2 regions of the Streptomyces sp. NPDC102514 genome follow, and region 2 is predicted to be linked to the other one. Evidence: riboswitches for the same ligand, from Rfam matches in the RefSeq annotation. Region 2 holds a riboswitch; the other holds the start of a gene.

Region 1 (15,441 bases), on a different contig from region 2:
CCTGGTCGGCGGTGGCGCGCTCGGTTACGACGTCGTGTTCGGGCTCGCCCAGGGCGACCTGGCCACGGGTCTGGTGGCCGGCGCGGCGATCGTCTGCCTCGGCCTGATGCTCGACCGGGTCACGCAACCGACGCGGCGCCGTACGAAGAAGGGAGCCTGAGATGCGTACACGTGTGACACGTACGACCGGTGCGCTCGCGGTCGGCTGCTCCTTGCTGGTGCTGACGGCCGGCTGCGGAGCCGCCGACATGACCAAGCAGTCCTCGCCCTTCGCCAACGCGCAGGGCGCTAAGACCGTGACCCTCTCCACGCAGTCCTGGGTCGGCGCGCAGGCCAACGTGGCCGTCGCGCAGTACCTGCTGGAGCACGAACTGGGCTATCGCGTCGACACCGTCCAGGTCGACGAGGTGCCCGCGTGGGACGCGCTCAGCCAGGGCCGCGTCGACGCGATCCTGGAGGACTGGGGCCACCCCGAGCAGGAACAGCGGTACGTCGAGGACAAGAAGACGATCGTGGACGGCGGCGGCCTCGGCGTCACCGGGCACATCGGCTGGTTCGTACCGACGTACTTCGCGAAGCAGCACCCCGACGTGACGAACTGGAAGAACCTCAACAAGTACGCCGACCAGTTGCGCACCGCCGAGAGCGGCGGCAAGGGGCAGCTGCTCGACGGCTCACCCTCCTACGTCACGAACGACAAGGCGCTGGTGAAGAACCTGGACCTCGACTTCCAGGTGGTGTTCGCCGGTTCGGAGGCGGCGCAGATCACGCAGATGCGGCAGTTCGCCAAGGAGAAGAAGCCGTTTCTCACGTACTGGTACTCGCCGCAGTGGCTCTTCAAGAAGGTGCCGATGACAGAGGTGAAGCTGCCCGCGTACAAGGAGGGCTGCGACGCGGAGCCGGAGGCGGTCGCCTGCGCGTATCCGCACACGCCGCTCCGCAAGTACCTCAACGCGGACTTCGCGAAGTCCGACGGCGGGGCCGCCGCGTTCCTGAAGAAGTTCAAGTGGACGACCGAGGACCAGAACGAGGTCTCCCTCCTGATCGCGGACCAGAAACTGTCCCCGGAGGAGGCGGCGAAGAAGTGGGTACGGGGCCATGAACGCACGTGGAGGGCTTGGCTGACCAAGTAGCACTGACGGGGCGGGGCGGCTGGCGCTGTCCGTCGGCTGCGGGCCGATGGGGGTTGCCCGCGCAGTTCCCCGCGCCCCCATCAGGGGCGCGGGGAACTGCGCAGTCTTTTCGCTTTGAGCGGAACGGGGCAGCGGCGACCGGCCCGGTCTTTTCAGGGGCGCGGGGAACTGCGCAGTCTTTTAGGGTGCGCGGGCAACCCCCACGGCCCGCAGCCGAAGCGATCACGTGGACCCGTCCGGAAAAACGGGTCCGGAGACTCACCCGTGCTGCCCCGCCGTGTAATGCCCCGGCACAAGACGGCAACTCACCCCGAACCGATTCCACGCGTTGATCACCGTGATCGACGCAAGCAGCTGGGACAGCTCCGTCTCGTCGAAGTACCGCGCGGCCGTCTCGAACACCTCGTCCGGGACGAACCCGTCCGTCAGAACCGTCACCGCCTCGGTCAGCGCGAGCGCCGCAAGCTCCTTCTCCGTGTAGAAGTGCCGGGACTCCTCCCACGCGCTGAGCTGGACGATCCGCTCCACACTCTCGCCCGCCGCGAACGCGTCCTTCGTGTGCATGTCGAGGCAGAACGCGCAGTGGTTGAGCTGAGAGGTGCGGATCTTCACCAGTTCCAGCAGCACGGGGTCGACGCCCCGCCGGGCCGCCGCGTCCAGCTTGACCATGGCCTTGTAGACCTCGGGGGCGAACTTGGCCCACTGGAGCCGGGGGCTCTCCTCGGGGGCGGTGGTGCTCTGTGTCGTCGTCGTCATGTTCTCGACCCTACGAGCGAACCAGCCCAGGAGTATGGTCCATTTCCATGGCTGGATCTTGGGCCACTTTCGGAGTGGATCTGCATGTGGACGTGGCGCGTACCGGCTCCGGCCTGCGCAGAGGCCTCACGGACGCGCTGCGGGAGGCGGTGCGGGGCGGACGGCTCGCCCCGGGCCTCCGGCTGCCGTCCTCACGCTCCCTCGCCGCCGACCTCGGCATCGCCCGCAACACGGTCGCCGACGCCTACGCCGACCTCGTCGCCGAGGGCTGGCTCACCGCACGCCAGGGCTCGGGCACACGCGTGGCGCAGCGGAACGTGCCGGTCCCGGCCTCTCCCGCGCGCAGGCCCCGTTCACTCCGGGGACCCGCGTACGACCTGGTCCCCGGCACCCCGGACCTCGCCTCCTTCCCGCGCGCCGAGTGGCTCAGGGCCTACCGCCGGGCCCTCACGGCGGCACCGAACGACGCCCTCGGTTACGGGGATCCGCGCGGCCGGGTCGAACTGCGCACCGCCCTCGCCGGCTACCTCGCCCGCGCCCGTGGCGTACGCGCCGACCCCGACCACATCCTCGTCTGCTCGGGTTTCGTGCACGGGCTGATGCTGCTCGGGGAGGTGCTGCGGCGGCGGGGCGCACGGACGCTCGCGGTGGAGTCGTACGGCCTCGATGTGCACTGGGACCTGATCGAACGGGCGGGCCTGGAGTCGTTGCCGCTGCCGTTCGACGAACTGGGCACGCGGACCGACGACTTGGGCGCGCCCGGTGACGGCGCCCTGGGCGGGGTGCTGCTCACGCCCGCCCACCAGTTCCCCATGGGTGTGCCGCTGCACCCCGACCGCCGTGCCGCCGTCGTCGACTGGGCGCGGCGCACGGGCGGGCTGATCCTGGAGGACGACTACGACGGCGAGTTCCGCTACGACCGCCAGCCCGTGGGCGCGCTCCAGGGCCTCGACCCGGACCGCGTGGTGTACTTCGGCACCGCCAGCAAGGCGCTCGCGCCCGGCCTGCGCCTCGGCTGGCTGGTCCTGCCGCCGGACGTGGCGCCCGAGGTCATGGCGGCGAAGGGCGGCGCGGACTGGTCGTGCGGGGTCCTGGACCAGCTGACCCTGGCGGAGTTCATCACCTCGGGCGCGTACGACCGTCACGTACGGGCTTCCCGCCTCCGTTACCGCCGCCGCCGCGACCAGCTCGTCGCGGCCCTGGCGGCCCGCGCCCCGTCGGTCACCGCCACCGGTATCGCGGCCGGATTCCACGCCGTGCTGCGGCTCCCGCCCGGCACCGAGCAGTCGGTGGTCCGCGCGGCGGCCTGGCACGGCCTGGCCGTCCACGGCCTGACCCGCTACCGCCACCCGGCCGCCACGCACCCTCCGGCGGACGCCCTGGTCGTCGGCTACGGAACCCCGTCGGACAGCGGCTGGCCGGGAGCCCTGGACACACTGTGCGGGGCGCTGCCCTAGCCGCGCCTGGGCAGCGAGCTGGCGGCGGCGGGCGGTGAGTGGCGATCGGCGATAGGCGGGAGGCGAGCGGCGGGGGTCGGCCCAGGCCCAGGCCCAGGCCCAAGCTCAGGCCCAAGCTCTAGGTCGTGCGCGGTTCCGCCTTCGCCCCGTCGTCCGCCGGCGCCTCCCCGAAGCGCGCCAACGCCAGCGCGCCCGCCACCGCCACCGCGAAACCGAGGACGGCCAGCCACTCCAGACCCTCGCGGGTACGGTCGCCCAGCCAGACCACGCCCACCACGGCCGGCCCGATGGTCTCGCCGACGACCAGCCCCGCCGTCGCCGTCGTCACCGAGCCGCGCTGGAGCGCCGAGGTGAGCAGCAGGAACGCGGCACCCCCGCCCAGCAGCAGCGCGTACGTCGCCGGATTGGTGACGAGCGTCGAGGGCGCGAGGCCGTCGATGAGCCGGACCGACACCTCGACCACCCCGAACCCGAACCCGGCGCCCAGGCCGAGCGCGAGCGCCCGCGCCCGTCCGGGCAGCCGCCCGGCGAGCGCTCCGACGAGCAGTACGGCGAAGGCGGTGGCCAGCATCGCGTACTTGAGCGCCGTCGAACCGGCCCTGTCCCCCTCCTCGCCGGACGCCAGCCCGAGCATCGCGAGCCCCGCGCACACCACGGCGACCGCACTCCACTCGACCCCGCTCAGCCGCACCCCGAGGAGCCAGGCCGCCACCACCGCCGTCACCGCGAGACTCGCGGCGAGCGCCGCCCCCACCGCGTAGATCGGCAGCGACCGCAGGGCCGCGATCTGCAGCACGAACCCGACCCCGTCGAGCGCGAGCCCGGCGAGATACCGCCACTCACGCACGGCCCGCAGGAACAGGGCGGCGTTCACCCCGGAAGCCGCGTCACCGGAAGCCGGGCCAGAGGACTCCGTGCCCGGCCCGGCCGCCCGCGCGGCGATCGCCTGCAGCACCGTCGCGGTCCCGAAGCACACCGACGCACCAAGGGCACACAGCATTCCAAAGAGCACAAAGTGACTTTAGAGGAAGGAAAGTTGGGGTAGCCGCTTGTACAACCGGGGCGCGTGATCTTTACGCTGTCGGACTGACGAGCCCGGACGACGGGCCTGACGGGGGAGAGACATGGCGGAGCAGCGCAGAAGACTACGGTCCAGCACGGTCGTACTCGGAGGCATGGGCATTCTCGCGACAGCCCTCACCTCATGCGGGTCCGATCCCGACCGCCGCTGCGTGGACCGCGACAGCTACGACTACGCGGGCGGCTACAAGGTCGTCGTCGACAAGAACTGCGCGTCCGGCTCCGGCTCCACGTCGTCGGGCAGGAAACGCGGGACCAGCGGGAGCGGCACGGTCGACGCCGCCTGGTACTACGACGCCGACGTCGCCGGAGGCCGCGCCGAGGACGGCACCTTCAGCCGCAGCGAGGCCGTCGACCGGGACGGCTTCGGCTGCTCGGACTCGGGCAGCGGCGGCGGCTGACCGGGACACGGAACGCGCTGACGGCTCTCCGGACAACTGACGGATCTACGGACACCTACTGTGGAACGCCGAACCATGGAACCCCGCCCCGACTGGCAGCGAACGGTCGAGGACCAGGGCCTCATCTACCCCCTCACCCGCTACCCGGACGACTCCCTGCGCCCCTACTGGGACGAGTCCGCCCACTACGTCTTCTCCCTGCCCGAGGTCGAGGCCCTGGAGCAGGTCGTCGAGGAACTCCACACGATGTGCCTGGCCGCGGCCGAGTACATCGTCACCGGGAACCGCCTCGCCGACCTCGGGATCACCGACCCGCGCGTGGCGGAGCCGGTCGCCGAGGCCTGGCGCCGCCGCGCCGAACTCCCCTCCCTGTACGGCCGTTTCGACCTCCGCTACGACGGCACGGGCCCGGCGAAGCTCCTGGAGTACAACGCCGACACCCCGACCTCGCTCGTCGAGGCCGCGAGCCCCCAGTGGTTCTGGATGGAGGAACGCTTCCCCGGCGCCGACCAGTGGAACTCCCTCCACGAACGGCTCGTCGAAGCCTGGCGGAAGCAGGCCTCCCTCCTCCCACCGGGCAGCCCCCTCTACTTCGCGCACTCCGCCGCCGACGAACTCGGCGAGGACCTCATGACGGTCGGCTATCTGAAGGAGACCGCTGAACAGGCCGGCCTCGACACCGCCTGGATCGCGATGGAGGAGATCGGCTGGGACCGCCTCTCCGGACGCTTCGTCGACAAGCAGCTCCGCTTCATCCGCAGCTGCTTCAAGCTCTATCCCTGGGAATGGCTCACCACCGACCGCTTCGCCCCGCACGTCCTCGCCACCCTCGACAACGGCGGCGGCACCGGCACGACGATGTGGATCGAACCCGCCTGGAAGATGCTGCTCAGCAACAAAGCCCTCCTCGCGATCCTCTGGGAGCTGTACCCCGACCACCCCAACCTCCTTCCCGCCTACCTCGACGGCCCCCGCGAACTCGCCACCACCAGCGGATACGTGGCCAAGCCCCTCCTCGGCCGCGAGGGCGCAGGCGTCACCATCCACGAACCGGGCTCCGGACCCGTCGCCGTCCGCGAGGAGGCCTGCTGCTACCAGGAGCTGGCGCCCCTGCCGTCCTTCGACGGCAACCGGGTCGTCCTCGGCGCCTGGGTCGTCGGACATGAATCGGCCGGCCTCGGCATCCGCGAATCGTCCGGCCTGGTGACGGACGAATACGCACGCTTCCTGCCGCACGTGATCCTGTGACCCACGGCAGGGATCGGTCCCGGCCGGACCCTGCCGTCGCTCGCATGGTGGACGGCGGAACCTCTCCCGCGGGCCCTCCCGGTACGCTGATCCACGGGCCGTGACTGGCGCGCTGGGATGGGATCGACCATCGGGGAGCGGCCCGGGAAGTGTGTGCCGTGCGCCTGGGCCGAACCGTGAACGCCGAACGCCACGTCCGGAGGCCGTCATGCCAGAGCCCCTTTCCACCGAATCCACCGCCTTCCGCAGTGCCCTCGAAGTGATCCGTGCCGTCGAACCCCGGATCGCCGACGCCATCGGGCAGGAGGTCGCCGACCAGCGCGAGATGCTCAAGCTGATCGCCTCCGAGAACTACGCCTCTCCGGCCACCCTCCTCGCGATGGGCAACTGGTTCAGCGACAAGTACGCGGAAGGCACCGTCGGCCGCCGCTTCTACGCCGGCTGTCGCAACGTGGACACCGTCGAGGCCCTCGCGGCCGAGCACGCCCGCGAGCTCTTCGGCGCCGAGCACGCCTACGCCCAGCCGCACTCCGGCATCGACGCCAACCTCGTCGCCTTCTGGGCCGTCCTCGCCCAGCGCATCGAGGCCCCCGCCCTGGAGAAGGCCGGCGTCCGCAACGTCAACGACCTCTCCGAGGCCGACTGGGCCGAGCTGCGCCAGGCCTTCGGCAACCAGCGCATGCTCGGCATGTCCCTGGACGCCGGCGGCCACCTCACCCACGGCTTCCGCCCGAACATCTCCGGCAAGATGTTCGACCAGCGCTCCTACAGCACCGACCCCACCACCGGCCTCATCGACTACGAGGCCCTGCGCGCCACGGCCCGCGAGTTCAAGCCGATGATCATCGTCGCCGGCTACTCCGCCTACCCCCGTCTCGTGAACTTCCGGATCATGCGCGAGATCGCCGACGAGGTCGGTGCCACGCTCATGGTCGACATGGCCCACTTCGCCGGTCTCGTCGCCGGCAAGGTCCTCACCGGGGACTTCGACCCGGTACCGCACGCCCAGATCGTCACCACGACCACCCACAAGTCGCTGCGCGGCCCGCGCGGCGGCATGGTCCTGTGCGACTCCTCGCTCGCCGACCAGGTCGACCGCGGCTGCCCGATGGTCCTCGGCGGCCCCCTTCCGCACGTCATGGCCGCCAAGGCCGTCGCCCTCGCCGAGGCCCGCCGCCCCGAGTTCCGCGACTACGCCCAGGCCGTCGTCGACAACGCCCGCGCCCTCGCCGAGGGCCTGATGCGGCGCGGTGCCACGCTGGTCACCGGCGGCACGGACAATCACCTCAACCTCATCGATGTCGCCTCCTCCTACGGCCTCACCGGCCGCCAGGCCGAGTCGGCCCTGCTCGACTCGGGCATCGTCACCAACCGCAACGCGATCCCCGCCGACCCGAACGGCGCCTGGTACACCTCGGGCATCCGGATCGGCACGCCCGCGCTGACCACCCGGGGCCTCGGGGCCACCGAGATGGACGAGATCGCGGGCCTCATCGACCGCGTCCTCACCACCACGGAACCGGGCACCACCAAGAAGGGCGCCCCCTCCAAGGCCCAGCACATCCTCGACCCGAAGATCGCGGACGAGATCTCCCACCGCGCGACCGACCTCCTCACCGGCTTCCCGCTGTACCCGGAGATCGACCTCGGCTGAGTCCCCGGCCACCGGGGCCCGGCCGGCCCTGGCCACCCGGCCCCGGTCATCCGACCCCGGCCGGTCGACTCACAAGTCGATCAGTTCCTGTCGTGACTCCCGCGGCGGCCCCGGCTCACGCCCGGCCGCCGCGCGGCGTATCAGCAGAGTGCCGCCGGAGCCGAGGACGATCCCCGCCGCCAGGCCCGTCGTGACCCCCGGCGCCGCCCACCACGCCCGGTCCCCGGAACGGGACCCTCCACCCACGACGGGTCCGGAGCCGAACAACTCCCGTTGCCGCAAGTGGTCATAGACCGACCGGGGCGCCCGGTGCCAGCGGATGTCGTCGTCGTTCACATCGAGTGCCGGGTCGGACCGGATCCAGGGTGTGCCGTCCTTCGCGAGGAACACCTGGTCCTGGCGGCCCATGAAGATGTCGCCCCCGGGAGCACGGTCCGTCTCCGGCCAGCCGCCCACTCCGGTCGTCCCCCAGACGACCGTGGCCCGCACGGCGGGGTAACGCCCTTCGAGCCAGTCCTGCGGGACCTTCTCCGTGCCGGTGGCCGTCGGCCCCGTCAACTGCCAGAGCCGGGCGAAGTCCGGCTCCCCGGACCGCACGCTCGTGGTCCGTCCCGTACCGTCGCCCGCCACGACGACCGCGAGATTCGGCGAGCCGCCTTCCGCGCCCGGGACAGCCGCCTGAGCCCGAGCCGCCCCGAACACGACGACCATGGCGAGCGCGGCGCCGACGACGACGGCGACCGCGCCAAACGCGCCGACAGCGGTGACCGCCACGACCACTCTGAACGCGGCGACGACAGCCATCCCCGTCCCCGGCCGGACCGCCCCCTCAACCATCGCTCAGCCCCAGCCCCAGCCCCAGCCCCGGCCCCGGCCCCGGCCCCGGCCCCGGCCCCGGCCACCCTGTGCCCACTCCTCCTCGCATCCCCACCCCTCCTCGCATCCCTGCCCCGCCCCAGCTCCCCGGCGCCCGCGCCCGCCAGCGCCACCCCCCACGGCCCGGTGCGATCCGCCCGCGACCGTCTGTCACTTCTGGTACACCGCCCGACCCGCCGGGGTTCCCACTCCGCGTCCACCAAAAATCCGACCCGGCAGACCCTTACTCCCGCTCCCGCTCGAGGCCCCGCTCCCGCTCCCGCTCCAACGACCGCGCGATCTCCACCGCCCGTGTCTTCGACGCCACGCCCTCCAGCCGGAGCGTCGTGTCACCCCGGTGTGTCCACAGCAGCGTGGGCCCGGCGGTCCGGACGGAGCGGGTGAAGTCGCCGTCCGAGTCCACCAGCCAGAGCCGCAGCAGATGCGGCTCGGAGAACCACAGCGCCCGGCCGCCGGCGAATTCCGCGTCCTCGTCCAGCGGGACGTACTCCGGCGGCTTCGGCACGACCTTCGCGAAGCCGGGGCTCAGGGACGCCGCGTACTCGTCGAGCCGGATCGTGTGCCCCCGCTTGCGCCAGCACAGGCTCACCAGGAACCGCTCCTTCGGCTCCCGGGCCACCGTCACCGCGTCCGGAGGCCCGAGGGCGGGCGGCGTGCGGGGTGCGAACCCGGCCCGCCGCCCGGCCTCGGCGAGCGTGAGCGACGGGCCTGTGCAGCCGGGCACCTCCGCGCCGGGCGACGGCTTCACCGAAGGGTCGTGCCGCACCTCGACCCCGGCGAAGTCGAACCAGTCGACGACCGCGGCGCGCACCGGAGGCGTGAGCACGAGGACCGTCAGCAGACCGCACAGACCCGCGCTCAGCACGCGCCCGCGTGACCGCACCCAGCGGCGCATCACCCGCAGCCGCTCGGCCGGGGTCGGCGGCTCGGTCACCGGGGGCGGCACCCGCTCGGCGAGTATCTGCTCCAGCACCCGCTCGACCATCGACTCGCCGCCCGGGTCCCCGGGCCGGTCCATCGACCGCCCGAGCGCCCGCAACTCCTCCGTCAACCGCGAGACACGCTCGCGCTCAATCCCGGGCCCACTCCCACTCCCGAACCCGTCGCGCTGCCCCTGCCCCTGCCCCTGCTCCTGCCCATGCCGCCCCCCGTCACCGGAGACTTCGCCGCCCCCGTCCTCGTACCGCTCACTCATGCTCATCACCTCCTCTCCGTGACCCCTGATCCTGCGGCGCCCGCTGCTTTCCCAGCCCCCGCCGCGTCCCCAGCGCCTCCCGCCTCTCCTCGTCCCCGGGCCGTTCCCGGGGTGGTTCGAAGTCCGGGAGGAGTCTGCTCAGCTTTCTCAGGGCGCGGTTGAGCCGGGACTTCACCGTCCCGCGCGGCCAGCCCAGGGCCTGGGCCGTCTCCGACTCGTCCATCTCCAGCAGATAGCGGTAGGTGACGACCAGGCGGTGCTCCTCGCCGAGGCTCTCCAGGGCGGTCAGCAGCGCCGTCCTGCGCTCGGTCTCCAGCGCCGCGGTCGCCGGGTCCGCCGATTCCGGTATCAGCGGCTCGGCCTCCACCAGCGCGGCCTCGCGGCCGGCCAGGGACCGCTGGCGCACCGCCGTCCGCACTGTGTTCCTCGTCTCATTGGCGACGATCGAGAGCAGCCACGGCCTGAACGCCGCGCCGTCCCGAAAACGCCCCAACGAGCAGTAGGCCTTGAAGAAGGCCTGCTGCACCACGTCCTCCGCGTCCGCCCCCGCACCCAGCGCCGCGGCGGCCCTGAGCGCGAGGCCCGTATGGGCACGCACCAGCTGCGCGTACGCCTCCGGCTCTCCGGCGCGCACCCGTGCGATGACCGCGTCCTCATCGACGATGCGGCCCCCCTCCCGCGCCCCCACGCTCGTCCTCACACTCTTGTTACACCGCCGGAGACAGATCGGTTCCCACCTGTTTCCGACCAGTTCCGGAGTGGGCCCCGACACCTGAGAGAATGGTGAGCATGGCTTCTGACCGCCCGCCCGTCTCCCACCCCCGCCCTCAAACGGGGGGCTCCGCGCCGCAGTCTGATTTGCGTGTGCTCTCTGGAATCCAGCCCACCGCAGGCTCGTTCCACCTCGGCAACTACCTCGGCGCCGTCCGCCAGTGGGTGGCCCTGCAGGAGTCCCACGACGCCTTCTACATGGTCGTGGACCTGCATGCGATCACCCTCCCGCAGGACCCCGCGGACCTGCGCGCGAACACCCGGCTCGCCGCCGCTCAGCTGCTGGCCGCCGGGCTCGACCCCGAGCGCTGCACACTCTTCGTCCAGAGCCATGTCCCCGAGCACGCCCAGCTCGCGTGGATCATGAACTGCCTCACCGGCTTCGGCGAGGCCGCCCGCATGACCCAGTTCAAGGACAAGTCCGCCAAGCAGGGCGCCGACCGCGCCTCCGTCGGCCTCTTCACGTACCCGATCCTGCAGGTCGCGGACATCCTGCTGTACCAGGCCAACGAGGTCCCCGTGGGCGAGGACCAGCGTCAGCACATCGAGCTGACGCGTGACCTCGCCGAGCGGTTCAACAGCCGCCTGGGGGAGACGTTCACGGTTCCGAAGCCGTACATCCTCAAGGAGACGGCGAAGATCTTCGATCTTCAGGACCCGGCGATCAAGATGAGCAAGTCGGCGTCGACGCCGAAGGGCCTCATCAACCTCCTCGACGAGCCGAAGGCCACCGCGAAGAAGGTCAAGAGCGCGGTCACCGACACGGACACGGTGATCAGGTTCGACCCCGTGGAGAAGCCGGGCGTCAGCAATCTGCTGAGCATCTACTCCACCCTCACCGGCACCGGTATCGCGGAACTGGAGCAGAAGTACGTCGGCAAGGGCTACGGTGCGCTGAAGACGGACCTGGCGGAGGTCATGGTCGACTTCGTGACGCCCTTCCGGGAGCGCACCCAGCAGTATCTGGACGACCCGGAGACGCTCGACTCGATCCTGGCCAAGGGAGCTGAGAAGGCTCGCGCGGTCGCGGCGGAGACGCTGGCCCAGGCGTACGACAAGGTGGGTTTCCTCCCCGCCAAGCACTGATCGCCGGGACGAGACCAGGACAACACCGGCACGACATCCGGAACGGGCCCGCACCGCCGTACAGTCGATAGCCGAACCGGCGGCAGACCTCGCCCGACCGGAACGCCGACACGGTGGAAAAGAACACCGGCACAACGACAGGAGACGACGTGGGGACCGTAACGATCGGTGTGTCGATCGCGGTCCCGGAGCCACACGGCAGCCTGCTCCAGGAGCGGCGCGCGGGCTTCGGCGACCCCGCGGCTTCCGGCATTCCCACCCACGTCACGCTGCTGCCGCCGACCGAGGTCGAACAGTCGGCGCTGCCCGCGATCGAGACGCATCTCGTGGAGGTCGCGGCGGCCGGCCGCCCCTTCTCGATGCGGCTGAACGGCACGGGAACGTTCCGTCCGCTGTCCCCGGTCGTGTTCGTGCAGGTGGTCGAGGGTGCCGAGGCCTGCACCTGGCTGCAGAAGCAGGTCAGGGACGCCTCCGGGCCCGTGGCGCGCGAGCTGCAGTTCCCGTACCACCCCCATGTGACGGTGGCGCACGGCATCGACGACGAGGCGATGGACCGGGCTTTCGAGGAACTGGCGGAGTACGAGGCGCACTGGCCGTGCACCGGCTTCGCGCTCTATGAGCAGGGGCCCGACGGCGTGTGGCGCAGGCTGCGCGACTACGTTTTCGGAGGCGCGGTCGTACCGCCTCAGGCGACCCACGTGGAACGGGGCCCGCTCCCGGCGTGCTGACGGGGCGCTCGGGGGCGGGGGCCTGAGGTCGGGTTCTCGTCCGCGGGCCCGTCGTGGCTGGTCGCGCAGTTCCCCGCGCCCCTGAAGGGGTGCCCCCGCAGGGGCGCAGCCCCGACAAGGACCCGTCCGCTACAGCGGCAGGCGGCGGAAAACCCCCCGCGGGATGTGCCGCAGTGCCGACATGACCACCCGGAGTGCCCCCGGTACCCACACCGTTTCGGAGCGGCGGCGCAGGCCCGTCTCGATGGCTGTGGCGACCGCCTCGGGGGTTGTCGCGAGGGGGGCCTCCTCCAGGCCCTCCGTCATCTTGGAACGGACGAAGCCGGGGCGTACGACCATCACGTGGACGCCCGTGCCGTACAGCGCGTCCCCCAGGCCCTGGGTGAACGCGTCGAGGCCCGCCTTGCTGGAGCCGTAGATGAAGTTGGCGCGGCGGGCCCGCTCGCCCGCCACCGAGGAGAGCACCACCAGGGAGCCGTGGCCCTGCGTCTGGAGCGCCCGCGCGCACACCAGTCCCGACGACACGGCGCCCGTGTAGTTGGTCTGGGCGACCCGGACCGCGGCGCCGGGCTCGTTCTCGTCGTGCGACTGGTCGCCCAGGACGCCGAACGCGAGCAGGACCATGTCGATGTCGCCCTCGGCGAACACCTTGCCGAGGGCCGCCTCGTGGGCGTCCGGGTCGAGCGCGTCGAAGTCGACGGTACGGACGTCCGCGCCGAGTTCCCGCAACCCTGAGGCGGCCGATTCCAGGCCGGGGGAGGGGCGGCCGGCGAGCCACACCGTGCGGGTGCGGCGCGTGATCAGCCGCCGTGCGGTGGCGAGCCCGATCTCGGACGTGCCGCCGAGGACGAGCAGGGACTGGGGGATGCCGAAGGCGTCCTTCATGGGACCGAACTCCTATGGGAAGAGGGCCGACAGGGCAGGTGGCCGGCGTCAGAGCCCGAGGCGCCGGGACAGGTCGGAGGTGAAGACGGACCGCGGGTCCAGCTCCTCGCGCAGCGCCCGGAACTCGCCGAGCCGCGGATACATCGCCGTGAGCAGTTCGGGCCGCAGCCGGGAGTCCTTGGCGAGGTAGACCCGCCCGTCGGCCGCGGCGACCTCCGCGTCCAGCTCGTCGAGGAAGCCGCCGAGTCCCGGCAGGTTCGCGGGGATGTCGAGGGCGAGGGTCCAGCCGGGCATCGGGAAGGACAGCCAGCCCGGGTCGCCCTCGCCGAACCGCTTGAGGACGGCGAGGAAGGACGGGCAGCGGCGCTGCGAGATGCGCTGCACGATCCGGCGCAGGGTCTCCTCCTGCCCGTAGCCGACGGCGAACTGGTACTGCACGAAACCGCCGCGTCCGTAGACGCGGTTCCAGTGCGGCACGCCGTCGAGCGGATGGAAGAACGTGGACATCCGCTGGAGTTCGCCCACCCGCGCGCGGGGCGCCTTGCGGTACCAGAGCTCGTTGAAGAGGCCCACCGTCGTACGGCCGAGCAGGCCCTCGGGGACGAAGGAGGGCGCGGCGGGCAGACGCCCCGGACGGAACTCCAGCGGGGCTCTACGCGCGCGTGTGCGGCCGTCCAGCGCCTCCAGGGGAGCATGGTCGCCCCGGGTCAGCACCGAGCGGCCCATGGACGCGCCCCGGGCCAGCAGGTCGATCCAGGCGACCGAGTAGCGGTAGCGGTGGTCGGTGGCCGTGAGGCGGGCCATCAAGTCGTCCAGGTCCGTGGCGCGTTCCGTGTCGACGGACATCAACGACGTCTCGACGGGCTGCAGCCGGACGGTGGCCGTCAGGATGACGCCGGTCAGGCCCATCCCGCCCGCCGTGGCGTCGAACAGGGGCGTTCCCCGGTCCACCATGCGGATCTGCCCGTCGGCCGTCAGCAGTTCGAAGGACAGGACGTGACGGGCGAACGAGCCGGACACATGGTGGTTCTTGCCGTGGATGTCCGCGCCGATCGCCCCGCCGACCGTCACATAGCGGGTCCCGGGCGTCACCGGCACGAACCAGCCCAGCGGCAGCAGTACTTCCATGAGGCGGTGCAGGGAGACACCGGCGCCGCACAGCACGGTCCCGCCGTCCACGTCGACCGCGTGGACGCTGTCGAGCCCCGTCATGTCGAACACGGCCCCGCCCGCGTTCTGCGCCGCGTCCCCGTACGCCCGTCCCAGGCCCCGGGCGATGCCTCCCCGGGCCCCGCAGTCACGGACGGCCGCCACGGCCTCCTCGTACGAACGGGGGCGCACCAGGCGGGCTGCGGTGGGAGCGGTGCGGCCCCACCCCGTGACGGAAACCGTGTCGGTAGGCATACCAGTGACCGTATCGAGCGGAAGTTGCCTTTAGTTACCTAACATCCACTTACATCCCTTTCCTCCCCGAAATGGGTGATTAATGGGATGTCGCTCAATATTGCCGGAGCTGTAGCCCTGTTGACGTGAACAGTGAGTCCCCATGGACCACCACGACGAGCGCCCTGACCTGGACCACCGGATCCTCACGGCCCTCCACGCACGCGGCACGGGACCCGGAGTCGCCGCCGCCGCGCGGACCCTGTCCCTGGTAGGCGAGCACGGCGCGCTGTGGCTCGCGGCGGGCCTCGCGGGAGCCGCCGCCGACCGGGAGCGGCGCGGCGCCTGGCTGCGCGGCACGGCCCTGACCGCGGGCGCGCACCTCGCCAGCATGGGCGTGAAACGGCTCGTACGCCGTCCGCGTCCCGGCCATGTCGAGCCGCTGGTCCGCACCGCGGGCCGGCACTCCTTCCCCAGCTCGCACGCCACGTCCGCGGTGGCCGCCGCCGTGGCCTTCGGCGCGCTCGGCGCGCGCGTGGTGCCCGCGCTGGCCGCCGCGATGTGCGTGTCGCGGGTGGTCGTCGGCGTCCACTACCCCTCGGACGTCGCCGCGGGCGCCGCCCTCGGCGCGGTGACGGCCCGGCTGGGCGCCCGCTGGATGACAGGAGGCCGTGACCATGGCTGAGACGGTCCTTCTGGGGAGTGCGAAGAGTCCGGGGAGCCCGGGTACCGCGGAGGGGACACGGGGAGAGCGGCCCGCCCCGCCGAAAAGTGGCCTCCTGAAGGGG
Region 2 (15,441 bases):
ACCCGCGCCCGTACGACCTGGCCCATCCGGGCGACGCGTACCGGCCCTGACCCGTACCGCCCGGCGTGGGAACCGTCCGGGCTCCCGGGCGTTCCGCATCCTCTCCTCGACGCACGCGACCGGCATCCGGCCGCTCGCCGCCCCGACGAGGAGGAAGTTCCCGTGCCGGTACGTCCCACATTCCGCAGGACACCCCTGTTGCTGACCGCGGCGGCCGTACTGGCCGTCACGGGCTGGACCGCGCTGGGAGCACCGGCGGGGGCGGCGCCCCGGCACCGGGCACCGGAACCGCCGCCCGCGGCGTCGGCTGCGACCGTCTGCTCCCCCGCGGGCACCCTGAAGGGGCCGGGCGGACAGCGGGCCTCCGTCAGTCTCTGCGCGAGCGGCGGGGGCGTGGGAACGTCACTGTCGGCCCCGGCCACCTGCCGGCGCTCCGGCACCGCCGTCCGGTACGCCTGTCTGACCTCGGGGACCTGGACCCTGCGGCGGGACGGCCGGACCGTCGCCACGGGCCCGCTGCCCGGCGGCCGGGAGACCCCGGGACCGGGAACGTACGAGGTCAGCGGCACGGTGCACGTCCGCTCGTCGCCCGCCGGCGTGGACCTGCGGGGGACGGTCCGCACCACGCTGACCCTCACCGACCCGAAGCCCGTGGCCACGCACCGCATCGAGGTCGACCGGCACACCCTGCGACCGCACTCGTCGGCCACGCTGACGTACACCGTGGCGCGCGACAGCGACGAGGGGGACGGGAGCGCCCGCTTCGGACTCATCGGGGAGGAGGCCTCGGGCGTGGAGCTGACCACGTCCGACGCCCGCTGCGTCAACCCGCTCACCGGCCGCCATCCGTCGACGGCCCGCAGCATGTACGCGCTGGACTGCGCCCTGACCGACCTCCAACCGGGCCGGCCCTCCACGGTGGTCGTCCACGCCAGGGTCGCGAACGCCTGCACGAGCGTCGTCTCGAAGCTGGGGTACTGGATGCCGCGGGGCCAGAGCCTCTACACCGGCGGGATGCTGGCGGGGCCCACGGTCGTCTGCCACCCCTCGGAGACCCGGGGCCGCTGACCTCGTAGGACTGCGCAACCTCGCAGGGCTGCGGAAAGAGACTGTGAAAAGAGCGGGCCGGCCTCCGAGGAGGCCGGCCCGTCTCAAGCACTCATGCACTCACGCACTCGTGTGGTCCGCGGTGTCAGGACCGCGGCGGATTGTCGTCCTTGCCCGAACCGAACTGGTCCTTGAGCCTGTCCTGGGCGGTGTCGACCTGACCGCTGTACTTGCCCCCGGTCTTGCCGTCGACGTAGTCACCGGCCTTGTCGATACCCTTGCTCGTCTGCTCCGGGTGGCCCTTAAGCATGCCCTTGATCTTGTCCATAACGGACATGAGTCATCCTCCTGATCGGTTCACCCCTACGTATCAAGGGTCACCGCAGGTGGCGGGTTTCGCATCCGGGGCGGAAACGGGCAGGTCGGGGGTGGGTCAGGGTGCGTTCCGGGGGCGCTACTGGGCCTCCGTACGGCACTCCGGGTGGCCCCAGCCGTCGGGGCTCTTCGCGATGGTCTCGCCCGCCGCGTAGGAGCGGCCGCAGCGGCACCGGCCGGGGAACTTGGCCTTGAGCGTGCGCGAGGAGGACGCCGAGGAGGCGGCGGACGACGAGGAAGTGGTGGTCCGCTTCTTCGCGGAGGCCGTCTTCGGGGCCGCCTTCTTGGCCGCCGAGGACTTCGGCGGCTCCGGAGAGCCCTGCTCGCTGCCCGCGGGCTTCTGGACGAAGGCGGCCTGGCTCGCCGCCCGGTCCGCGAAGTCGTTGAGGGGGTCGCCGTCGACCTGGTGCGCGGGCACGTAACGGAACTCCACCGAGCGGCCGTCGAGCAACTCGTCGATCCGTACGACGAGTTCCTGGTTGGCCACGGGCTTGCCCGCGGACGTCTTCCAGCCCTTGCGTTTCCAGCCCGGGAGCCAGGTGGTGACCGCCTTCATCGCGTACTGGGAGTCCATCCGGATCTCCAGCGGCACACCCGGGTCCACGGCCGTCAACAGCCGTTCCAGTGCTGTCAGTTCGGCGACGTTGTTGGTCGCGGTGCCGAGCGGGCCCGCCTCCCATTCCGTGGGGGTTCCCGTACCGTCCCCCACGACCCAGGCCCAGCCTGCGGGGCCCGGGTTTCCTTTCGACGCCCCGTCACATGCGGCGATCACGCGTTCAGCCATGGGCACGATCATGCCAGGGGTGCGGGGCGGGGTCGGGCACTGGGTGAGGTGCGTGCGTATGTGCGGGTGCGTCGTGGCTTGTCGCGCCGTTCCCCGCGCCCCTGAAAGACACAAGACTGCGCCGTTGCCCGCGCCCCTGAAAGCGGCAGGTCTTCCGTCGCGGGGTGTGGGCTATGTTGAACCAGAGTGGGACACGAAGGAGGCGCACCGGTGCCATCGCCGCAGCAGGCCCGCGCGCAGGCGTCTGCGATCAGTTCGGGGAAACCGGTCACGGAGGCGGAGGCCGCTCCCACGACCCGGCTGCGGGACCTGTTCGACGGCCCCCGCCTCTCCCCCGGGCAGCGGCGCATCGCCCAGTACCTGATCGAGCACATCACCGACGCGGCCTTCCTGTCGATCACGGATCTCGCGGAGCGCGTGGGCGTGAGCCAGCCCTCGGTGACCCGTTTCGCGACGGCGGTGGGCTTCAGCGGCTACCCCGCCCTGCGGGAACGCCTCCAGTCGATCGCGCTCAGCAAGCTCGCCGGCTCGCCCGACGCCGCCGAGGAGGCCCGGCCCAACGAGCTGCAGGCCGCCGTCGACGCCGAGATCGACAACCTGGAGAACCTGCGCCGCGACTTCGCCGATCCGGAACAGGTCATCGAGACCGGCCGCGCGCTGTCGCAGTCCACTCCGCTCACCGTCCTCGGACTGCGGATCTCCGGCTCGCTGGCCGAATACTTCGCGTACGCCGCCCGGCGCATCCACCCCGACGTCCGGCTGGTGACCCGGGGCGGCAGTGTCGCCTACGACGCCCTGCTGCAGTCGCGCGAGGCGGGCGGCACATGGGTGCTGGCCTTCACCATGCCCCGGCACGCGCACGAGACGCTGACGGCCATACGGGTCGCCCGGCGGGCCGGTCTGCGCGTCGCCCTGGTCACCGATCTGGGGCTGGGGCCGCTGGCCGACGAGGCCGACGTCGTCTTCGCGACCGGTACCGGCGCACGGCTCGTCTTCGACTCGTACGCCGCGCCCGTCGTGCTGTCCGCGGCTCTGCTCCAGGCCATGACCGACGCCGATCCCGAGCGGACGCAGGCCCGTCTGGAGGACTACGAACAGGTCGCGGACGAGCACGTCTTCTTCCTCAAGGACTGATCGGTCCTTGATCAGTCCTTATTGAGTAGTCCTGGAGAAGTCCTCGATCAGGACTGATCCGTTCCGGCCTTCGCCGCCCCTTCAGCGGCATATGACTCCAGCATTCCGCAAGGCGAAATTCAGCCTCACAGGCACATGAATTTTTACATACCCTTGCTTACCAGACGGTATATATGAATACTTCTCGCTGATCGCGGATCCGGTGGGGTCCCGGTCGCCCGGGATCGCGGCGCACCCGCCTCGCACCGCCCTGGGCGCAGGAACGGGCACCGCTCACGCACGCCCGTGGCGGCCCCGGTCAATCCCCTGGGCCGGGGCCGCCAAGAACGACCAGAACCGCCCGCCGGCCACCTCGGAAGCGATCCCCATGTCCCTGACGTACTCGCCCATCAGCACGGACTGGCCCTGTCAGGTCAAGACGCCCGGCAACCGTGACTGGGAACGATCGGCGGCCAAATGGCTGCGCGAGCTGGTACCGACCCGCTACGCCAGCTACCCGCTGCTGATCCGTCAGCCCGTCCTGCTCGCCCGCCACGCGCAGATCCAGCTCCAGCAGGAGATCCGGGTCGTGCGCACCGCGCTGCAGAGCGCACGGACCGAGCTGCCCGCCATGGGGATGCCGGAGTCCGTGATCGAGCACACGATCAAGCTGTACGCGGCCGAGCTGACGCAGTTGAACCACATCGCCCGGGGCGTCCGTGTGATCACCCAGGCGCTCGTGGAGAGCCACAGCGCCCGCCAGGGCCACTGAACCGGTCACCGGCGGCCCCGCGTACACACCGGAACACGATGGCACTCAGTTCCCCGTGCGGAGCACACTGAGTGCCATCAGTATCTCGTGCGGTGCTAGGTTCGCCACCATGAGCGAGGCACCCCGTCCCGGCCGGGCGGCCGACATGAGCAACCCGAAGCCGCCGATGCGGGAGTCCCTCGTGGCGGCGGCGTTCCATCTGTTCGTGGAGCGGGGGTACGAACAGACCACCGTCGACGACATCGTGGCCCTCGCGGGTGTCGGACGCCGTTCCTTCTTCCGGTACTTCCCCTCCAAGGAGGACGTGGTCTTCCCCGACCACGAGGGCTGCCTGGCCCGGATGACCGCCTTCCTGGGCGAGAGCGGCCCCACGCACGAACCCGTGGAGCGCGTCTGCGACGCCGCACGCCTGGTGCTGCGCATGTACGCCGAGAACCCGGCGTTCTCCGTACAGCGCTACCACCTCACCAGAAAGGTGCCGGGGCTGCGGACGTACGAACTCTCCGTGGTCTGGCGGTACGAGCGGGCGCTGGCCGAGTATCTGCGCGGACGTTTCGCGGGCCGGCCGGACGGGACCCTGCGGGCCGACGTCATCGCCGCGGCCGTGGTCGCCGCGCACAACAACGGGCTGCGGTCCTGGCTGCGTTCGGACGGCCGCGGCGACGCGAGTGCCGAGGTGGACCACGCCCTCGCTCATGTCCAGGGGGTGTTCGGGCCGGAGCAGACGGCGGACGGCACGGCACGCAGGCCCGGAGCGGACGGGAACGGGGGCGGGAACGGGGCCTGGGGCGGCGGCAAGGACGACGACGTGGTCGTCGTCGTTTCCCGGCGTGGCGCCCCGCTGTGGCGGGTCGTCCAGGAGATCGAGACCACGCTCGGCCGCGATCCTGCCTGATTCCCTCACGATTGAGGGTACTGAGTTCCTTTACCTGTGGCACTGCGTGCCATATTCTGAGGCCGTGCGCGGCACTGCGCACACCTTCAGATTCCGGCCAGGCGCAGGGAGATGACATCGTGTTCCACCGAGGAAGCGGGACCACGACGGGCCTACTCGACCCGGGGACGGCTGCGGGGACCGGGGCGACGACGGCCGCGGGACCCGCCGAAGAGGGGCTTCTGTACCAACGCTGCCGCTGGTGCGGGTCCAGCACGTTCCACCGACTGCTCTGCCCGGTCTGCGCGGGCAGCGATCTGCTCACGGAACGCAGCGCGGGCCTCGGTGTCATCCGCCACGCGACCGTCGTGCAACGCAACACTCCCGGCGCGCGCAATGTCTCGCTCGTCGAGATGGCGGAGGGATTCACGGTCAGGGGCCGGGTCTCGGGGCCGCTCGTCGCGATCCGCACCGGCGACCGCGTCCAGCTCACCACGTCGTCGGATCCGGTGCGCCGCGAGCCCGTGTTCAAGCTCTGCGACGAGCCCTTCTCCGGGCCGTACGCCGGGTCCTACTCCGGCTGGCACTGACGCACTCCGCAGCACCACGGGGGACACTGGGCGGGACGTATGTCCACGGAAGAAGAGCCCGGAGGAACCCATGCACGCCCAGGACGTTCTGGTCGAAGCCTACGGACGCATCAAGGACGAGGTGCACGCCGCCGTCGTCGGCCTCTCCCCCGACGAGCTCAACGCCCGGCCCGGCGGCACGGCCAACTCGATCAGCTGGCTGATCTGGCACCTCACCCGCGTCCAGGACGACCACGTCTCCGACGCCTTCGGCTTCAAGCAGGTCTGGCTGTCCGGCGGTTGGGCTGCCCGCTTCGCGCTGCCGCTCTCCGAGGACGACACGGGTTACGGCCATGACGCGCGGCAGGTCGCCGAGGTCCGGGTGGACTCGGCCGACCTCCTGACCGGTTACTACGACGCCGTGCACGAGCAGACCCTGCGGGCGCTGAGCGATCTGCGCGCCGAGGACCTGGACCGCATCGTCGACGAGAACTGGACCCCGGCCGTCACCCTGGGCGCCCGCCTGGTCAGCGTGCTCTCCGACGACCTGCAGCATGTGGGTCAGGCCGCCTACGCCCGGGGGCGGTCGACCGCCGACTGAGCCGCCCGCCGGCCGACCGCCCGGCCTCCCGGCGCAGTGATGTGCGCCTCAGAGGCAACCCCGCCGCCGCGATCCTCGTCCTGATCCACAACGAGGTGGCGCGGCGGCGCCGGTGACCCGTCGAACCCAGGACAGTGATCCGAGGCGGAGAACCGGGGCACTATACACAGCATGTATACATACTGTGTATAGACAGGTCCGCCGCGTCCACCGCACCCGGCGGACCGAAAGGCACCCATGTACGGCAAGGCATTCGCGCCCGAGTACCAAGGCGCGCTCACCACCCTGTCCGTGAACTCCTCACTGGTCGACGTACTGGCCGCGGGCACCGAGCAGTTGCGGGAGGCCGAGCGTGCCGGGGCACGGGGAGACGCCGCCCGCTCGGGTCTCGCGGTCGCGGAGGCGCACCGGCGGCTCGGGCAGGTGGGCGACGCCGAGCGGGCGTGGAAGGCGAGTTACCGCGCGGCCCGCGAGGCGAAGGACACGGCCGCGATGGCGTGGGCCCTGTGGAGCGGCGGCACGCTCGCCCGGCAGCGCGGCGCGTTCCCACTGGCCTGGCGCCTGCTGGGGCTCGCCGCCGAACTCGGCGAACGCGGCGGCGACATCGTCGTACGCGGCTACTCGCTGGCCGGGATGGCGGAGACCGGCCGTATCCAGGGCGACTACGCGGCGGTCGGCGCGCTGCACGAGCAACTGCTGACGGAGGCGCGCAAACGCGGCGAGGCGCGGCACACGGTGTGGGCGCTGGAAGGCATCGCGCAGATGCATCGCAACACCGGTTCGTACGACACGGCGTACGCGATGTTCGAGGAGGCGGCGGAGATCGCCGGGCGGGCGGACGACCGGCGCGGTCACGCGTGGGCGCTGCGCGGTCTCGCCGACATCGTGTCCGTGCGCGACGGGGACGCCGACCGGGCGCTCGGCCTGCTCGCCGAGGCCGAGGTGACGTGCCGCGAGATGAACCTGTCGAGCGCGCTGGCGTACAACCACAAGATGCGCGGCAACGTCCTGTACCGCGCCGGGCGTTACGCGGAGGCCCGGGACCTCTACGAACTGGCGCTTTCGGAGTTCCGGGCGATGAGCGAGCCGCGCGGGGAGGCGCTCTCCCGCCTCGGCCTGGCCAAGTCCCTCGCCCGCCTGGGCCGCGACCTGAACGAGACCGCCGCCGAACTGGCGGACCTGGCCCAGGTGTTGGACCAGATCGGCCTGCGCCACGCACACCGCATGGTGTCCCACGCCCAGACCGAACTCGGCATCACCCCGGGACCGGGCACCAACTCCGACACCGCGCCCAGCACTGCCACAACCACCCTTACCAGGCAGGCCACTTCACCAGCCGCCACGGCCGAGCCCGCCACTGCGACGGACACCCGGACGGAACCCGGCACCGCGACGAACGTCCAGAACAAGCCCGACACTTCACCGGCCGCCACGGCCGAACCCGGCACATCGCCAGACGCCCCGCTCAGGTCCGACGCCACGACGCACGTCCGGGGCAAGCCCGACACCTCGCCGGACACGCAGGCCGAGCCCGGCATGACGACCGACGCCCGGAGGCAATCCGACACCTCGCCCGACACCCGGACCGAACCTGGCGTGGCCACGTCCACCCCGACCGGGCCGCCCAGCCCGCATGCACCCGCCCAGGCCGCCCCCGGAACGGAAGCAGCCGCGAAGCTCCCCGCCCCCACCGGCGCCACGGCCGGCCCGCACCCGGGACTGGCCCCTGACCCCGAACAACCCGTCACGCCCGACTCCAAGGCAGCCGCGAGCGCCCCTCCCGCCAACGCCCCGCGCGCCGCCGCGCTCACGCCCGGCCGGACCGATGCGGGGAGCCGACGATGACCACGATGTCCTCCGCGCTCTCCCCCGCCCGGCGCCCCCGGCCCGCCGCAGAGGCACGCGCAGGTGAGCGCGCCTCGCACCTGCTGGAACGCAGCCGCACCCTCGTACGCCCCGCGCTGGCCGAAGCGATCGCGCGGCTGCATCCCTGGGTGGGCGAGATGGCCGCCTACTCCCTCGGCTGGTGCGAGCCGGGTGGCGCGCCCGTCTCCACACCGGCGCACGGCAAAGGCCTGCGCCAAGCCCTCGCCGTGCTGGGCGCGGAAGCCGCCGGCGCCCCGCAGAGCGCCGGAGTGACCGCGGCCGTCGCCGTGGAACTGGTGCACACCTTCTCGCTGCTCCACGACGACATCATGGACGGCGATCCGACCCGGCGCGGGCGCCCCACGGTCTGGAAGGCGTACGGCACGGGACCGGCCGTCCTCGCGGGCGACGCGCTGTTCGCCCTGGCCGTGGAGACCCTTGCCGCCGCACCCGGCACCGACATCCCCTCGGCCGTACGCCACCTGTCCACCGCGCTCAACGACCTCGTACGCGGTCAGGCCGACGACCTGCTCTTCGAGAGCCGCCCCTGGACGGGCCCGGAGGCGGTGCGCCCGGACGAGTACCGCGCGATGGCCGAACACAAGACGGGCGCGCTGCTGGGCTGCGCGACCGCTCTGGGCGCCGTGCTCGCCGGCGCCCCTCGCGAGACGGTCGCCGCGCTCGACCGCGCGGGCCGTCATCTGGGCGTCGCCTTCCAGGTGGTCGACGATCTCCTGGGCATCTGGGGCGATCCCGCCGTGACGGGCAAACCGGTCCACGCGGACCTGCTCCGGGGCAAGAAGACGTTCCCGGTCCTGGCCGCCCTCGGCACACCGGCCGCCCGGCCGCTCGCCCGCCTCCTGAACTCCGCCGACCCACTGGACGGGGCAGACGCCCGGCGCGCCGCGTCCCTGATCGAGGACGCCGGCGGGCGCGCGGCCGCGACGGCGGAGGCCCACCGGCACATCGCCGTCGTCGACGCCTGCCTCGACAGCCTCCCCTCGACCACCGGCACCGGCACCGGCACCGGCACCACCCACGGCACCCGAGACGCTCGCGACACCCGCAGCACCCGCAGCACCCGCAGCACCCGCAGCACCGACGACCTGCGAGCGCTGCTCGACTTCCTCGTACGCCGCGAGATGTGACCGATTCCCCTCCCCCACAAGCCCCTTGACGCCTCAGAAAGCCCTTGCCACACTCACCGCACCTCACCGTAGAAAACGCTTGCTATCCACCCCCACACAGGAGAAGACGAGATGGGACGCAGAGCCGCACCTCACCTCACTCGCTCAACCCCACGGCCCCGCCTCAGGAGCACAGGTGTCCTCGCCGCCTGCGCGACGACCCTGGTCACGGCGGCGGCCCTGCTCACCGCCCCGGCCAGTGCGGCCCCCGCGAGTGCCGCCCCGACGGCAGCGTGCGGCGAAGGCTCGTACCAGGCCGAGGCCACGCTCAGCGGCAGTACCTGGACCGCCCGGCGCGGGACCGGCGTCGTCTACACCGGAACCGACATGCGGGCCGCGATGCAGGCGGCCGTCAGCAGCCTCACGGCGGGGCGGACGTCCAAGGAACGGGTCGTCGTACGCGGCTCGGGCAGCATCAGCGCCGGCTCCAGGGTCTCCCTGCCGAGCTACACCGTGCTCGACGTGTGCGGCACCATCAACGTCACCGGTTCGGGCACCGGCGACCAGGCACCGGTCTACGCACGCGGCGTACAGGACATCGAGGTCCAGCACCTCAACGTCACCGGAGCCCCGCTCTACGGCATCTTCATGCGCAACGTCACCAACGTGGTCCTCGGCCAGATCGACATGCGCCTGTCGGCCGGTCTCGGCGTCCGCATCGACAACCGCGGCGACACCACCCAGTGGACCCGCAACGTCCGTATCGACAGCGTCTACGTGTCCGGGGCGAGCAGCCACGCCGTGGAGACGTACGGGGTCGACGGCATCACCATCGGCACGGTCACCGCGCGCAACGTGGGCGAGTCGGGCCTGCTCCTGAACCAGACGGTCAACGCCACCGTCACGAAGGTGGACGCGGACGGGGCGGGCACCGGCACCGGTTACGCGGCCTTCCGGATGGCCAACCGCAACGGCCGGATCGGCAGCAGCTACGCGACCAACGTCCGGGTCGGCGAGGTCGTCGCGCGCGGTGGCGGCCGGGGCGTCTTCTGCGTCTCGGAGAGCGGTGGCGCGACCATCGACCGGGTCACGCTCTCGAACACCGGCAACAACGCGATCCTGATCGAGAACTGCTACAACGTGAACCTCGCCGCGCAGAGCGGGAGCGTCACGGGTGGCGGGGAGATCCGGCTGGCCGCGCGCACGGAGTTCCCCAACAACTCGGACATCACCGTCCAGAACCTGACGGTGACGAACTCCGTGATCAGGGAGAGTCCGTGCGGCACCAACACGACATTCCGCAACAACACGCTGGTCAACAGCACGCAGAGCATCTGCTGACATGAGTACGGGCCCCCTGCACGCACGGATGGCGTGCAGGGGGCCCGTGTGTTCGCGTCAGTGTCCTGGTTCCGGCCCCCAGTACGAGGAGCCGCCGCCACGCCACTCGATGAGCGGTGACACGGCGACCTCGTTCTCGTCGAAGTCCAGCCCGGCGCGGCGCAGGAACTCGACGATGTCCGGGAGGTTCATGGCGGTGCCGATCGGCTCGCCGTGGACCGTCACGCGCCGGCCGCCGTCGCCGCGCGGCGGATGCACGAGTACTGCGGGGTGTTCCGACATGCCCTCAGCCTCGCCCGGACCGTCCGCGCGCGCATCCGGGCAGGGCCGATGACCACCGGATCGTCACCGGGCCTCTCTGCCACGCACACGGTGAGCGGTCGGCCCGGCGCTCGCCGGCCGGGTGCCGGACGACTCGGAACCCGACGGCCCGGAACCGGACGATTCGGTACTCGACGACTGAGTACTCGGCGACTCAGTACTCGACGGCGGGGAGCAGTCCGGTGACGGGGGCGGCGAGGTCGGTCACCTGGTGCAGCTGCTCCAGCTGGTAGAGGCCGTTCAGCTGGTTGAGCTCCTGGATGCCTTCGGAGATCTTCGGAATCTTGTTCCTGTGCTCGACGGGGAGGTCGCTCACGGCGATCTGGTCGAGCTCCGCGATGGGGTCCAGCTTTCCCGTCTCGGGGACCGTGGCGGCACCCGCGGACGGTACGGCGAGACCCGTGACGCTGATGGCGAGGCCAACGGCGGCGACAATACGTCGTGTTGAGATCATGCTTTCAGCAACGGTGACAAGCTGCCCGCGGACACGGCCCCGACCGGCCCCTCACCCGACAGGCGCATCGTCACGGCTGCGCTTGCCGAGGTTCCCGTGCCGGAGGAGTCTCGGAAGAGAGGCCTTCTGCGGCCCGCTCCGCACCACGGGCCGCGGCCTTCACCAGTGGTCCACAAGGAGGTCCGTCATGGACACCGCGGCAGGCCCCGGCTTCGACACCGAAGCACTGCGCCGGGGCATCGAAGGCCAGGACGCGACGGCGCTGCTGTCGCTCTACGCGGACGACGCGGAACTGCGCGTCGTCGACCGCAACACCCAGCCGAGCCATCCGATGGTCATGCGCGGCCGTGAGCAGATCGGCGGGATGCTCGCCGACGTCTACAGCCGCGACATGACGCACACGCTGGATCAGTGCGTGGTCCAGGGGGATCACGTCGCCTTCCAGGAATCCTGTCTGTACCCCGACGGCGTCAGGGTGCTCGCCAACTCGATGATGTCGCTGCGCGACGGCAAGATCGTCGACCAGACCGTTCTCCAGGCCTGGGACGCCGAGGAATGACGCCGAGGGTCCGGATCACCTCGCGTCTGACCTGGACCTTCTCGGCGCGGCTGAGCCCGGGGCCGCCGGCGCGGCCCCGGCCCGCTCGCGGGGCGGGCCGACGCGTGTCCGCCGCTCTCCTCCGGTCGGCACTGCGGGCGGCGCGTGCACGTCGGTGATCCTTCCGCCCCCGTCCGAGGCGGCTGTCCGAGGCTGCCGTGGCCCGATGTCCTGAAGTCGCGCAATAGTTTCCTTGTGGATGGTTTTTCTGCTTACTACCTTCCTCGCCATGACAAAGACGAGCACGCCGCACGCCGCCCTCCCGGTGGACGAGGTCACCGCCGCGGCGCGTGAACTGGCCCGGGCCGGACGGTGGCAGCGCGCGTTATGCCTCCTCGACGCCACCGTCACCACCGAGCCGCGCGACCGGGCGGCTCTCGCACTCGCCGGGGCGCAGATCGCCCTGGAGCGCGACTGGTTCGGCGGTACGGACACCGCGGACGCCCGGATCGCCGCCGCGGACACGGCGATCGGCGAGCTCACCGAACCGGTCGGGCGCTGGGACCTGGACTTCGTACGGCTGCGGCACGCGTATTTTCGTCTGCTGCTCGGGGACGGTGCGTTCCGGTTCGGTCCGGCGGGCAAGGACCCCGCCGAGCTGGCGGAACTGCGTCGGCGCGCGGAAGAGTTGTGCGCTCGGGCGGCCGACGAGGTACGCAGGGGCTGGGCGCGGATGTATCTCGGGCTGATCGTCGACAACCTGTTCGCCGAGCGGGACGAGGCGCCCGCGCACTACGAACTCGCTCTGGACGCCGGGGAGTCGGCCGACGACCTGCTGGCCCGTGAGGCGCTGCGCCATCTCGGGGACCACGACCACGACAATCTCGACCACGACCGGGCGCGGGAGCGCTGGACCCGGGCGACCGCTCTCGGCGCCCGCGCCGGGAACGTCCCCGGCACCCTCTCCCAGCAGATGCTCCTGGCCGTCCTGGCCCGCGACACGGGCGACGAACCGGCCGCCACGGCGCTCGCCACGGAGGTCGCACGCTGGGCGGGAGCGATCGGAGCCGTACGCGTGGAGGCCCAGGCGACGGCGTTCCTGACGAACGAACCCTGAAGCCCGGCCCAAGCCCGAGCCCTCGAGGGGCGCGGGGACTGCGTGGCCGGCCCCCACCGGCCCGCACCGGCCCGCGGACAAAACCGACACCTCGGCGGAGCCCACTGAGGCGCTCACGACTGGGCTTAAAATATGCCCAGGCCGTAACTGGCGCTGAGGTGGACCACCACCGGGGAGCGGCCCGACGACATCGTCCGAGCCGCGCGCCTGGGCATCTTCCACGACGCTCAGGAGCAGCACATGTCCCAGGCCACACTCATGGACGGCACCGCCCTCGCCCGGCGGATCGTCGAGGAGACGGCGCGACAGGCGGCCGACCTCACCGCACGCACGGGGGTGACGCCCTGTCTCGCCACCGTGCTGGTGGGCGAGGACCCGGCGTCCGTCACCTACGTACGCATGAAGCAGAACCGTTCCCGCAAGGCGGGGATCGCCTCGCGGCACGTGTCCCTGCCCGCCGCGACCACGACCGCCGAACTGATCGGCACGCTCACCGAGCTGTCCGCCGACCCCACCGTGCACGGCATCCTGCTCCAGCACCCGATGGGGCACCACATCGACGAGCGGGCGGCCTTCGAGGCGATCGCTCCGGAGAAGGACGTCGACGGGGTGACCCTCGCCTCCTTCTCCGCGATGAGCTTCGGCCTGCCCGGCTTCTCCTCCTGCACCCCGGGCGGGATCATGCGCCTCCTCGACGCGTACGACGTCGGCCTGACCGGCAGACGGGCCGTCGTGGTGGGCCGCAGCGCGATCCTCGGCAAGCCGGTGGGCATGCTGCTGCTCGGCCGCGACGCCACGGTGACGTACTGCCACTCGCGCACCCCGGCCGACGACCTGTCGTCGGTCCTGCGGGAGGCGGACATCGTGGTGGCCGCGGTGGGACGCCCCAGGCTGGTCCGCGGGGAGGACATCAAGCCGGGCGCGGTCGTCGTCGACGCCGGTTACAACGCCGGTAACGTCGGCGACGTCGATTTCGACAGCGCCCGGGAGCGGGCCTCGCTGATCACTCCCGTGCCCGGTGGGGTCGGTCCGATGACGATCGCCACGCTGCTGTCACAGACCGTCGAGGCGGCCGTCCGGCAGACCGGCGCCTGATCAGGGGACGGGTCATCAGGGGGCCGGGCGTCAGCGGATCCACGCGCTGTAGTCCATGACGTCGCCCGCCTCCACGCCGTACTCGGGCTCGTCGACGGCCGCGGTCGCCTCCAGACCCAGGACGGCACCGTCGGCCGGGTCCATGATCAGCATCCGGCGGTAACCGGCTCCGTCGTACACGTACGCCTGGCCGAGCCGGCCGAGGCGGTCGGTCACCTGGCCGACCGGCCTCAACCCCTTCGCGTCCGCGAGGAGCCGTGTGAGCGCGGCGTTCTCGCGGGCGCCGAGGGTCCAGGTGTCGAGCAGCACCGCGGTGGCGTCCAGCAGTTCGCCGGTGGTCGGCGGGGTGTCGAGGTGCTGCGCCTCCCGCAGGTAGGCGCGCAGCCGCGTGGTGTCGTGCGGGGGCGGTGACTGGGGCGGGGCGTCGCTCCAGCTCGGCGGGAAGGTCTGCTCGCTGATGACGTGCCCGTCGTCGACGAGGCGCGGGCCGTCGGCCGCGTCGGTGAGGACCCGCCGGCCCGGGTGGCGCGGGTCGGTTGCGACGACCAGCTCAGTGTGGCTGTCGTCGGCGTTCCAGCGGACGACACGTTCCACGGGCAGGGTGATCGGCGGCTCGTCCTCCGACATGCCCACGCTCCACGACTGCACATGCGTGCCCTTGCGCAGCCCGGCCGGACCGTCCGCCGCGTCCCGCTCGGCCCGCTCCGCCCTCGCGACAAGCCTGTCGAGGGGTACGGGGGTGGAGTCGGCCCGGACCACCAGCGGGCGGGGCGCGGCGACGGCCGGGGTGGTGCTCGGGCCCGCGAGGAGGAGAGCGGTGGCGGTCACGGCGACCACCACGGTGGCTGCGAGCGCCCAGACGAGGCGGGTACGGGTCCGTCCCGGTCGGCGCTCGTCGCCCCCACTCACGCCCGTTTCTGCTCCTGCGCCTGCTCCTGCTCCTGCGTCTGTCAGGAGGTGCTTGAGCCGGTTCTCGGCCTCGTGGCCCAGCGGGGCGTCACCGAAGCGGGGGTCGTCGCCGGGCACGGGGTTGGCGCGGCGCAGCAGTTCGAGTTCGTCAGCCATGGAACTGCTCCTTCGGAGTGTCGGTGCCGGAGTGGGTGTCGGCGGGCCCGGCGCTCGGGGTCACCACGATGCGCATGCGGGCGATCTCCGTTCTGAGGCGGCGGCGGGCCCGGTGCAGCCGCATCGCCGCGGCTCGGCTGCCGCAGCCGAGGGCCACGGCGATCTCGTCGACGCCCAGTTCCTCCCAGGCGGTGAGCCGCAGCACCTCCTGGTCGGCCGGGGAGAGGCGGGCCAGCGCGTCGTGCACCCACTCGGCGGGCCGCTCGGAGTCCGGGCTGTCCACGATCTGTCTGCCGTGCGCGGTCTCGTCGTTCCCGAGCCTGTCCATCAGCCGCCGTCGGCGTCCGTAGCCGCGTACCGCGTTCGACAGGCAGTTGCGTGC

What was found. A riboswitch is a leader RNA that binds a small molecule or an ion and turns the genes downstream of it on or off. The one in region 2 is predicted to bind ZMP and ZTP.
Positions count from the first base shown of each region.
Region 1: linked by a shared signal. The riboswitch ahead of ACZ60E_RS37800 (glycine hydroxymethyltransferase) and the one ahead of ACZ60E_RS00020 (bifunctional 5,10-methylenetetrahydrofolate dehydrogenase/5,10-methenyltetrahydrofolate cyclohydrolase) in region 2 are both predicted to bind ZMP and ZTP.

Region 1 is NZ_JBVJLW010000020.1:35,249-50,689, forward strand. It holds gene ACZ60E_RS37765 (ABC transporter permease) at 1-160, shown strand, start outside; gene ACZ60E_RS37770 (ABC transporter substrate-binding protein) at 162-1,133, shown strand; gene ACZ60E_RS37775 (carboxymuconolactone decarboxylase family protein) at 1,392-1,889, opposite strand; gene pdxR (MocR-like pyridoxine biosynthesis transcription factor PdxR) at 1,937-3,346, shown strand; gene ACZ60E_RS37785 (DMT family protein) at 3,465-4,346, opposite strand; gene ACZ60E_RS37790 (hypothetical protein) at 4,471-4,827, shown strand; gene ACZ60E_RS37795 (glutathionylspermidine synthase family protein) at 4,888-6,075, shown strand; ZMP/ZTP riboswitch at 6,166-6,252, shown strand; gene ACZ60E_RS37800 (glycine hydroxymethyltransferase) at 6,284-7,729, shown strand; gene ACZ60E_RS37805 (hypothetical protein) at 7,799-8,440, opposite strand; gene ACZ60E_RS37810 (hypothetical protein) at 8,829-9,800, opposite strand; gene ACZ60E_RS37815 (RNA polymerase sigma factor) at 9,793-10,488, opposite strand; gene trpS (tryptophan--tRNA ligase) at 10,665-11,657, shown strand; gene ACZ60E_RS37825 (2'-5' RNA ligase family protein) at 11,807-12,385, shown strand; gene ACZ60E_RS37830 (decaprenylphospho-beta-D-erythro-pentofuranosid-2-ulose 2-reductase) at 12,515-13,270, opposite strand; gene ACZ60E_RS37835 (FAD-binding protein) at 13,319-14,674, opposite strand; gene ACZ60E_RS37840 (phosphatase PAP2 family protein) at 14,817-15,338, shown strand; gene ACZ60E_RS37845 (decaprenyl-phosphate phosphoribosyltransferase) at 15,331-15,441, shown strand, end outside.
Region 2 is NZ_JBVJLW010000001.1:463-15,903, reverse strand. It holds gene ACZ60E_RS00100 (alpha/beta hydrolase family protein) at 1-50, shown strand, start outside; gene ACZ60E_RS00095 (hypothetical protein) at 163-1,068, shown strand; gene ACZ60E_RS00090 (antitoxin) at 1,193-1,384, opposite strand; gene ACZ60E_RS00085 (ribonuclease H family protein) at 1,502-2,218, opposite strand; gene ACZ60E_RS00080 (MurR/RpiR family transcriptional regulator) at 2,417-3,340, shown strand; gene ACZ60E_RS00075 (hypothetical protein) at 3,708-4,091, shown strand; gene ACZ60E_RS00070 (TetR family transcriptional regulator) at 4,258-4,986, shown strand; gene ACZ60E_RS00065 (Zn-ribbon domain-containing OB-fold protein) at 5,106-5,555, shown strand; gene ACZ60E_RS00060 (mycothiol transferase) at 5,626-6,135, shown strand; partial or broken gene ACZ60E_RS00055 (tetratricopeptide repeat protein) at 6,373-7,392, shown strand; gene ACZ60E_RS00050 (polyprenyl synthetase family protein) at 7,977-9,149, shown strand; gene ACZ60E_RS00045 (hypothetical protein) at 9,261-10,469, shown strand; gene ACZ60E_RS00040 (hypothetical protein) at 10,527-10,751, opposite strand; gene ACZ60E_RS00035 (hypothetical protein) at 10,945-11,244, opposite strand; gene ACZ60E_RS00030 (nuclear transport factor 2 family protein) at 11,432-11,803, shown strand; gene ACZ60E_RS00025 (hypothetical protein) at 12,072-12,899, shown strand; ZMP/ZTP riboswitch at 13,033-13,119, shown strand; gene ACZ60E_RS00020 (bifunctional 5,10-methylenetetrahydrofolate dehydrogenase/5,10-methenyltetrahydrofolate cyclohydrolase) at 13,140-13,994, shown strand; gene ACZ60E_RS00015 (CU044_5270 family protein) at 14,025-15,059, opposite strand; gene ACZ60E_RS00010 (RNA polymerase sigma factor) at 15,052-15,441, opposite strand, start outside.